2 regions of the Pseudomonas sp. GW821-FHT01E05 genome follow, and region 2 is predicted to be linked to the other one. Evidence: predicted binding sites of a transcription regulator. Region 2 holds the regulator's gene; the other holds the start of a gene.
The links. The regulator sigma-54, encoded in region 2, starts transcription at its own class of promoters, with help from an activator protein. The targets are predictions, from matches to a motif close to ANTGGCATNNANNTTGCTNT.
Positions count from the first base shown of each region.

Region 1 (4,366 bases), on a different contig from region 2:
TCAGTTAAGCGAATGTGGTCCACTGTAGGAGCGAGCTTGCTCGCGATGGTCGTTAACGATAACGCGTGTTTACTGGCTAAACGCGGCGCACTTAAGTCCATCGTCGGAACGCCGCCCGGAGCAAGCTCGCTCCTACAACTGCCTTAACTGACCGGCATTACGCCTGTTGGCGGCCTTCTTTATGCAAAGTCTCTGAGTGCTGTGGGTGGAACGATGCTCACTGCTAAAGGTCGAGATGATGTAAGCCCATCCATGGGTTTTATCGAGGAGGCACCAATGCAAAAGTGGGAAGTCACTTTCGTTGATGATCATGGTGTTCAAACCGTCGAGCAGTTTGACTGCGAGCAAGAACCCACCATGGAGCAGGCTGCGCACTTGATACTTGCAAAGTTGCTGCCAGTCCCGGCCGAGCTCGATCTCAATGATCTGGAAGGCCGTATCGATGACCCCACGGTCAAAAGCCTGAAAGATCAGTACAGCATTCAAATCCTCGATATCACCCCGGCTTCTTGAGGCTCTGGCACAGGGGCTGGCTTCGCGCTACTCTGCAATCGAGATCAGCGAATGAATCGCTAAGGTCTGGTCTCTTGTCAGCTACATGCTTGTTTCCCGGCGGCAATCTTATTGTCGTATCGCTTTCACCATTGTGGTTGCGAGCGCAGGGAGTACGGAAAGTCTATCCATCAATTTGAGGAGGACGTTTCATGAGCACAGCCTATCAAGAAGACATCAGCAGCAGCGTGCTGCGCCGCATGAAAGAGGGCGGTTTTGATTTTTCACGATTCCATCCCATCGAGTTCTACGCCATTTTCCCGGATGAGGAGCGGGCGCGCAGGGCGGCAGGACATTTTCGCGGTGAGTCATTGAATGCTCAGATCAGCGTGCGTGATGACGGGGCCTGGCATCTGGAGCTAAGCAAGGTGATGTATGCCACCTACGGCGGCATCGGTGACTTCGAGCAGGATTTCGAGGCGGTGGTCGAGCCTCTGGGCGGGATTATCGAAGGTTGGGGCGTGAAGCAGGAGGTACGAGGGTTACTCGCATAACACCTATGAACAGCATCAACACTCAGCATCGGCTGACCTCAGGGTCGGCCGATTTCGTTTGTGGCTGTTGGAAGATCAAAAGATCGCGGATTATCCAGAGGTTCACGCGTGCAGCGAAATCAAGTCTGACTATGCTGGTGATAGCTATAGGCATTGCTTCGCAATGAAGCGGGAGCGATCGAGTTGGGGCGTTTGCTGCACGGGAATGGTGCGACACCTGCCGGGCTATTATCCAACTGATTGATATTAAAGCGTTTATGCCGCTGGCACGGGCCTTGCGAAGCCTTGGTGTCCGGGTGACAAGGAGTACGGCATGATCCGCACCTATTTTGATGAGATGTATGATGCCGGCGGCCAGGTCCGTCCGCATTATCGGGAGTTCGCCCGTTGGTTAGCCGAAACGCCTGACGAGCTTTTGGCACAACGGCGACGCGAGGCCGATCTGCTATTTCATCGCGCCGGTATTACTTTCACACTCTATGGTGATGAGCAGGGGACAGAGCGCCTGATTCCCTTTGACACTATTCCCCGAAGTATTCCCGCCAGTGAATGGCGGATCGTCGAACGTGGCTGCATCCAGCGGGTCAAGGCGTTGAACATGTTCCTCGCCGACCTCTATCACGAGCAGCGCATCATCAAGGCCGGCATCATCCCGGCCGAGCAAGTGCTGGCCAACGAGCAGTATCAGTTGGCCATGCAAGGGCTGTATCTGCACCGCGATATCTATTCGCATATTTCTGGCGTCGACCTGGTGCGTGACGGCGACGGCACCTATTACGTGCTCGAAGACAACCTGCGCACGCCCAGCGGTGTCAGCTACATGCTCGAAGACCGCAAGATGATGATGCGGTTGTTCCCCGAGTTGTTCGCTGCCCAGCGCATTGCGCCGATCGATCATTACCCCAACCTGTTGCTCGACACCCTGAAAAGCTCCAGCCCGCTGGAGAACCCCAGCGTCGTGGTATTGACTCCCGGACGCTTTAACAGCGCGTTCTTCGAACACGCGTTTCTGGCTCGGGAGATGGGCGTCGAACTGGTCGAGGGGGCTGATCTGTTCGTGCGTGATGACCGTGTGTTCATGCGCACTACCGACGGGCCGAAGGCCGTTGATGTGATCTATCGTCGTCTCGATGACGCATTCCTCGACCCCTTGGCGTTCAATCCCGACTCGATGCTCGGCGTGCCCGGTCTGTTGTCCTCTTATCGCTCTGGCAATGTAGTGCTGGCGAATGCCATCGGCACCGGTGTGGCAGACGACAAGTCGGTCTATCCGTTTGTCACCGACATGATCCGTTTCTATCTGGACGAGGAGCCGATCCTCAAGAACGTGCCCACCTGGCAATGCCGCAAACCCGAGGAGCTGTCCCACGTGCTGGCGAACCTTCCCGAACTGGTAGTCAAGGAAACTCAAGGTTCCGGCGGTTATGGAATGCTGGTGGGGCCCGCGGCGACGGCGGCGGAAATCGAGTCGTTCCGCGCGCGGATCAAAGCCAAGCCTCACGCCTACATCGCCCAACCGACCCTGTGCCTGTCGACCTGCCCGACGTTTGTCGAAAACGGCATCGCCCCGCGCCATATCGACCTGCGCCCGTTTGTCCTGTCTGGCCGGGAAACCCGGGTAGTGCCCGGCGGCCTGACCCGCGTCGCACTGCGCGAAGGATCCCTGGTGGTGAATTCGTCCCAGGGTGGCGGTACCAAGGACACCTGGGTGGTCGAGGATTGAAGGAAGCCTGCCATGTTAAGTAGAACTGCCTCGGATTTGTATTGGATGTCGCGTTACCTGGAGCGGGCGGAAAACCTTGCACGGATGCTCGATGTCAGTTATTCGCTGTCGTTGATGCCGCAGGACGGCCGTGGTGACGGTTTGCATGAGCTGGCGATGCCGCTGATGATCACCGGTACGCTGGATGACTATCTGGAGCGTCACGGTGCGTTGCATGCTGAACGGCTGCTGCACTTTTTCGCGCTGGACGCGGCCAACCCTGCGAGCATCTACAGCTGCCTGGGTGCCGCACGGGCCAGTGCTCATGCGGTACGTGGGCGAATCACCGCCGACATGTGGGAAAACATCAATGCCACTTGGCTTGAGATTCGCGGTATCGCCGAACAAGGCCTTAGCCGCTACGGCATGAGCCGTTTTTGCGAGTGGATCAAGGAGCGTTCCCATCTGTTTCGCGGTGCTTCCTACGGCACCATCATGCGTAACGATGCATTTCGTTTTATCCGCCTCGGTACGTTTATCGAACGGGCCGATAACACCCTGCGCTTGCTGGATGCTCGTTACGAAATGGCCGGCGATCAGGCCGAAGCGGTCAGCGACGGCACCGCCCACGCTTACTACCAGTGGAGCGCTTTGCTGCGCGCGCTGTCCTCGTTCGAGGCCTATACCGAGATCTACCGCGACGCGCCCGGTGCGCGTCACGTTGCCGAGCTGTTGCTGTTGCGGGCCGATGTACCGCGTTCCCTGCGTGCCTGTACCGAGGAGATCGACCAGATCCTCGCCAGTCTGCCGGGCACCAACGGTCGACCGGCGCAACGCCTGGCGGCGGAGATAGACGCGAGTCTGCGTTACACCGGCATCAACGAAATCCTCGACGAAGGCCTGCACACCTGGCTTACCGAATTCATCCCGCTGGTGCGCCAGTTGGGCAACGCTATTCACAGTTCCTACCTGGAGGCTGCATGAGACTTTCCATTAGCCACGAGACCACCTATCACTACGAAGATCAGGTGCGGGCGAGCATCCAGTATTTACGTCTGACCCCCCACGACAGCGAGCGTCAGCACGTCCTCAGTTGGCAGCTCGAGCTGCCGCGGCCGGTGCGTGCCCAATTGGACCCGTTCGGCAATATCCTGCATGTGTTGACCATGGACGAGCCGCATGAAGCGATCATCATCGGCGCCCGTGGGCAAGTGGACATCGATGAAAAGCGTGAAGCCGAACATGAGAGCCAGTCGGCGCTGCCATTCCTGCGTTTCACGCGCTTGACCGAGGCGGATGAGGCCTTGCGTGCCTTTGCCCAAAAGCAATGCCGCACACGCCGTGATCGCAGCGGGTTGATCGGCTTGATGCACGGCCTTAACCAGCACATGACCTATACACCAGGCTCCACTGAAATCGAAACCAGCGCCGCGGAGGCCTTCGCCGGACGTGCCGGGGTCTGTCAGGACCATACCCATGCGTTTCTCGCCTGCACGCGTAGCCTGGGCATTCCTGCGCGCTATGTGTCGGGCTATCTGTACAGCGAGAACAGTGAACACCTGGCCAGCCACGCCTGGGCCGAAGCCTGGCTCGACGATGCCTGGTACAGTTTTGATGT
Region 1 covers NZ_JBWKWW010000003.1:479,526-483,891, reverse strand. The annotation lists gene AC07W5_RS08790 (hypothetical protein) at 253-513, shown strand; gene AC07W5_RS08785 (ribonuclease E inhibitor RraB) at 705-1,046, shown strand; gene AC07W5_RS08780 (circularly permuted type 2 ATP-grasp protein) at 1,360-2,769, shown strand; gene AC07W5_RS08775 (alpha-E domain-containing protein) at 2,782-3,732, shown strand; gene AC07W5_RS08770 (transglutaminase family protein) at 3,729-4,366, shown strand, end outside.
Region 1: the regulator sigma-54 is predicted to act here: its motif matches at 1,309-1,328, upstream of AC07W5_RS08780 (circularly permuted type 2 ATP-grasp protein).

Region 2 (4,366 bases):
CAAGTTTTTCACGGGCTATCAGACTCTCGAAGACATCTTGCATCCCCAGATCCGGCACTTCGCGGCTGATCAGGTTGGCAATTTGCTCGAGGGCGCGCTTTTTACTGCCGCCCGGCACGTTCACCAAAGAACGGCCGGGGGTCAGGATGTTTTCAAGTCGAATCATGGGTTGGGAGTGTTAACGACCTGTTGCGCCCTGGAGGAGGCTCTGGGTCTTTTCCTTGTGCTTTTTGAGTTGGCGATCCAGCTTGTCGGTGAGTGCGTCGATTGCCGCGTACATGTCGTCATGCTCGGCGTTGGCGACCACTTCATTGCCGGGGATATGCAAGGTAGCTTCGATTTTCTGCTTCAGCTTTTCGACGGTCATCGTGACTTGCACATTGGTGATCTTGTCGAAATGCCTTTCCAATCGTTCGAGTTTTTCGCCGATGTAGATGCGCAGGGGTTCGGTCACTTCCAGTTGGTGTCCACTGATGTTGACTTGCATACAGCTTCTCCTTCGTTGCCAGTGCATAAAGCGGCAGGCAGAAATGCCTGCCACTGGAACGCTGTGGCGTGGCCCGTTACATCAAACGCTTACGTTCGCTCGAAGGCGCGATCCCAAGGGATTCGCGGTATTTGGCGACGGTGCGACGGGCTACCTGAATGCCTTGTGCCTCCAGTAAACCAGCGATCTTGCTGTCACTCAACGGCTTTTTCTGATTTTCCGCTGCAACCAGTTTTTTGATGATCGCGCGGATCGCTGTAGACGAGCATTCACCGCCTTCAGAGGTGCTTACGTGGCTGGAGAAAAAATATTTCAGTTCGTAGATGCCGCGCGGGGTATGCATGAATTTCTGGGTGGTGACCCGGGAAATTGTCGATTCGTGCATGCCGACCGCTTCGGCGATGTCATGCAGCACCAGCGGTTTCATCGCCTCATCGCCGTACTCGAGAAAGCCCCGTTGATGCTCGACGATCTGGGTGGCGACTTTCATCAGGGTTTCGTTGCGGCTTTGCAGGCTTTTGATGAACCAGCGCGCTTCCTGCAACTGGTTGCGCATGAAGGTGTTGTCGGCGCTGGTGTCGGCCCGGCGCACGAAACCGGCGTACTGCGGGTTGACCCGCAGGCGCGGCACGGATTCCTGATTCAACTCCACCAGCCAGCGTTCGTTGTCCTTGCGTACGATGACGTCGGGGACGACGTACTCGGCTTCGCTGGATTCGATTTGAGAACCCGGGCGCGGGTTGAGGCTTTGCACCAGCTCGATGATCTGCCGCAGTTCGTCCTCTTTGAGCTTCATACGGCGCATCAGCTGGCTGTAGTCACGGCTGCCAAGCAGGTCGATGAAGTCGGTGACCAGGCGTTTAGCCTCGGTCAGCCAAGGTGTTTTGGCTGGCATTTGACGCAGCTGCAGCAACAGGCATTCGCTGAGGTTGCGCGCACCGATACCGGCGGGTTCGAATTGCTGGATGCGGTGCAGGACGGCCTCAATCTCGTCCAGTTCGATGTCCAGTTCCGGGTCGAAGGCTTCGAGGATTTCCTCAAGAGTTTCGTCCAGGTAGCCCTGATTGTTGATGCAATCGATCAGGGTAACGGCGATCAGGCGATCAGTATCGGACATCGGTGCCAGGTTCAGTTGCCAGAGCAAATGACTCTGCAGGCTCTCACCGGCCGATGTGCGGGTGGTGAAGTCCCACTCGTCGTCATCGTTACTCGGCAGGCTGCTGGCACTGGTCTGGTAAACATCTTCCCAAGCGGTGTCGACAGGTAATTCGTTGGGGATGCGCTCGTTCCAGTCGCCTTCCTCGAGGTTATCCACCGTCGGGGCGGTTTCCTGGTAAGAGGGTTCCTGAACATCGGTATTGGCTTTCTGCTCGACGTTGTCGGCCAGAGGGTCGGCGTTATCGAAGTCGTCGCCTTCTTCCTGGCGTTCGAGCATCGGATTGGACTCCAGTGCCTCCTGAATTTCCTGTTGCAGGTCCAGGGTCGACAATTGGAGCAGGCGGATGGCCTGTTGCAGCTGCGGTGTCATCGTCAGCTGCTGGCCCATTCTCAAGACTAGCGATGGTTTCATGGCAGGGGCTTAACACCTTATTTGCCGGCGCACATGCGCCATCCACTACAGGGCGCCGAAGCGCCAAACATAAGCAAATTATATGCCTGAAACTGAAGTGTTTGCCTAGAGCGCGGTAACAATAAAAATTTACAGGATCTCATTGCTACTGGCGCTCTGACTATTGGCTGAACACCTGAGGGCGCGTGTTTGCCTAAAGCGCGGTAACAATAAAATTTATAGGGTTTTATTGATAGCGGCGCTCTGACGACTTGCCCAACACCTCAGCGCTTACAGGCGGAACTCATGGCCCAGATACACTTCCTTGACCAGCTCGTTGGCCAGGATGGTGGCGGAGTCGCCTTCGGCGATCAGTTGACCGTCGTTAACGATGTAGGCGGTCTCGCAGATATCCAGGGTTTCACGGACGTTGTGATCTGTGATCAGCACGCCGATGCCCTTGGCCTTCAGGTGATGAATGATCTGCTTGATGTCTCCCACCGAGATCGGATCCACACCGGCAAACGGTTCATCGAGCAGGATGAACTTCGGTGCGGTGGCCAGGGCTCGGGCGATTTCCACGCGACGACGTTCGCCACCGGAGAGGCTCATGCCGAGGTTGTCGCGGATATGGTTGATGTGGAATTCCTGCAGCAGGCTTTCCAGCTCCTGGCGACGTCCGGCCTTGTCGAGTTCCTTGCGGGTCTCAAGAATGGCCATGATGTTATCGGCAACCGACAGCTTGCGGAAGATCGATGCTTCTTGCGGCAGATAGCCGATGCCGGCCCGTGCGCGGCCGTGCATCGGCTGGTGGCTGACGTCCAGGTCGTCGATCAGTACGCGACCCTGATCGGCCTGGACCAGCCCGACGATCATGTAGAAACAGGTGGTCTTGCCGGCACCGTTAGGGCCGAGCAAGCCGACGATCTGGCCGCTGTCGATGGACAGACTGACGTCACGCACGACCTGGCGGCTCTTGTAGCTCTTGGCCAGATGCTGAGCTTTCAGAGTTGCCATTACTGGGCCTTCTGCTCGTCAGTTTTCTTTTTCGGCTGGATCACCATGTCGACCCGCGGACGTTGCTGGGTGACCTTGTTGCCGGTGGCGCGACCGGCGTTAGCGACCTGTTTGACGGTGTCGTAGACGATTTTCTCACCTTCGGTGGTGTTGCCGTCGTTGATCACTTTGGCCTTGTCGATCAGCACGATACGGTTTTGCGCGGCGTGATACTGAATGGTCACACCATAAGCCTGGACAGGCTTTGGATCAGTCGCCTTTTGCAGCTGTTCGAAGTAAGCCAGGTTGCCCACCGAGGTCACTACGTCGATTTCACCTGCCGGGGTGCGAGTGATGGTCACGGTATTACCGGTGATCTTCATCGAGCCCTGGGTAATGATCACGTCGCCCTTGTAGGTGGCCACGCCATTCTTGTCGTCCAACTGAGCGTCGTCGGCCTGAATGCGGATGGGTTGCTGGCTATCAGTCGGCAGAGCCCAGGCGCTCACGCTTCCCAGTGCTGCGCTCAGGCTGAGCAAAATAGGGAGGGTTTTAACGAGCCTCATACTGTCCTCTTACGTTCGATAGCAGGTGCATCCTGCCTTCTTCCAAATACGCTTTCATTCCCTTGCCAGTAGTCGCGCCACCAGCGCCGTCGATTCTAACGGCTTGCTCGGTCTGCGCATATTGCTTCTGAGGGAATACGGTCATACGGCTACTGGTAATAATGGTCGTACGATCTTTCTCGTCGGTACGTGCAATACGTACCGAATCAATCAGTTCTACTTCAGTGCCGTCCGGATTGACTTCGCCGCGTTCGCTCTGGACGTGCCAGGGGAAAGTAGTGCCGCGATAGATGTGCAAGTCGGGCTTGGTCAGCATCGTCACTTCGGTCGCTTTCAGGTGTTCGACCTTGTCGGAAGTCATTTCGTACTGCAACTTGCCATCGGGCAGAAACTGCACACTGTGGGCGTTGATGGCGTAGTAGTCGATAGCGTTTTCGTCGACGACTGCCGCCGGCCGCTCGAGAAAGCGTTCCGGGCTGATGTTCCAGTAGCCAACGGCTGCGAACAGGGCGGTGATGACTCCGAAAATCAGAATGTTGCGAGTTTTTTTGCTCAGCATAGGTGGCTCTACAGGTAGGCGGCGTTGGCCGCTTCAAGGCTGCCTTGGGCGCGCAGGATCAACTCGCAAAATTCGCGCGCAGCCCCTTCGCCGCCACGGGCCTGAGTGATGCCGTGCGCATGTTCACGAACGAAGCTGGCGGCGTTGGCGACCGCCATACCCAAACCGACACGACGAATCACGGGAAGGTCGGGCAGGTCGTCACCCAG
Region 2 covers NZ_JBWKWW010000004.1:342,726-347,091, reverse strand. The annotation lists gene ptsN (PTS IIA-like nitrogen regulatory protein PtsN) at 1-166, opposite strand, end outside; gene hpf (ribosome hibernation-promoting factor, HPF/YfiA family) at 179-487, opposite strand; gene AC07W5_RS10895 (RNA polymerase factor sigma-54) at 564-2,057, opposite strand; gene lptB (LPS export ABC transporter ATP-binding protein) at 2,328-3,053, opposite strand; gene lptA (lipopolysaccharide transport periplasmic protein LptA) at 3,053-3,598, opposite strand; gene lptC (LPS export ABC transporter periplasmic protein LptC) at 3,585-4,157, opposite strand; gene AC07W5_RS10875 (KdsC family phosphatase) at 4,166-4,366, opposite strand, start outside.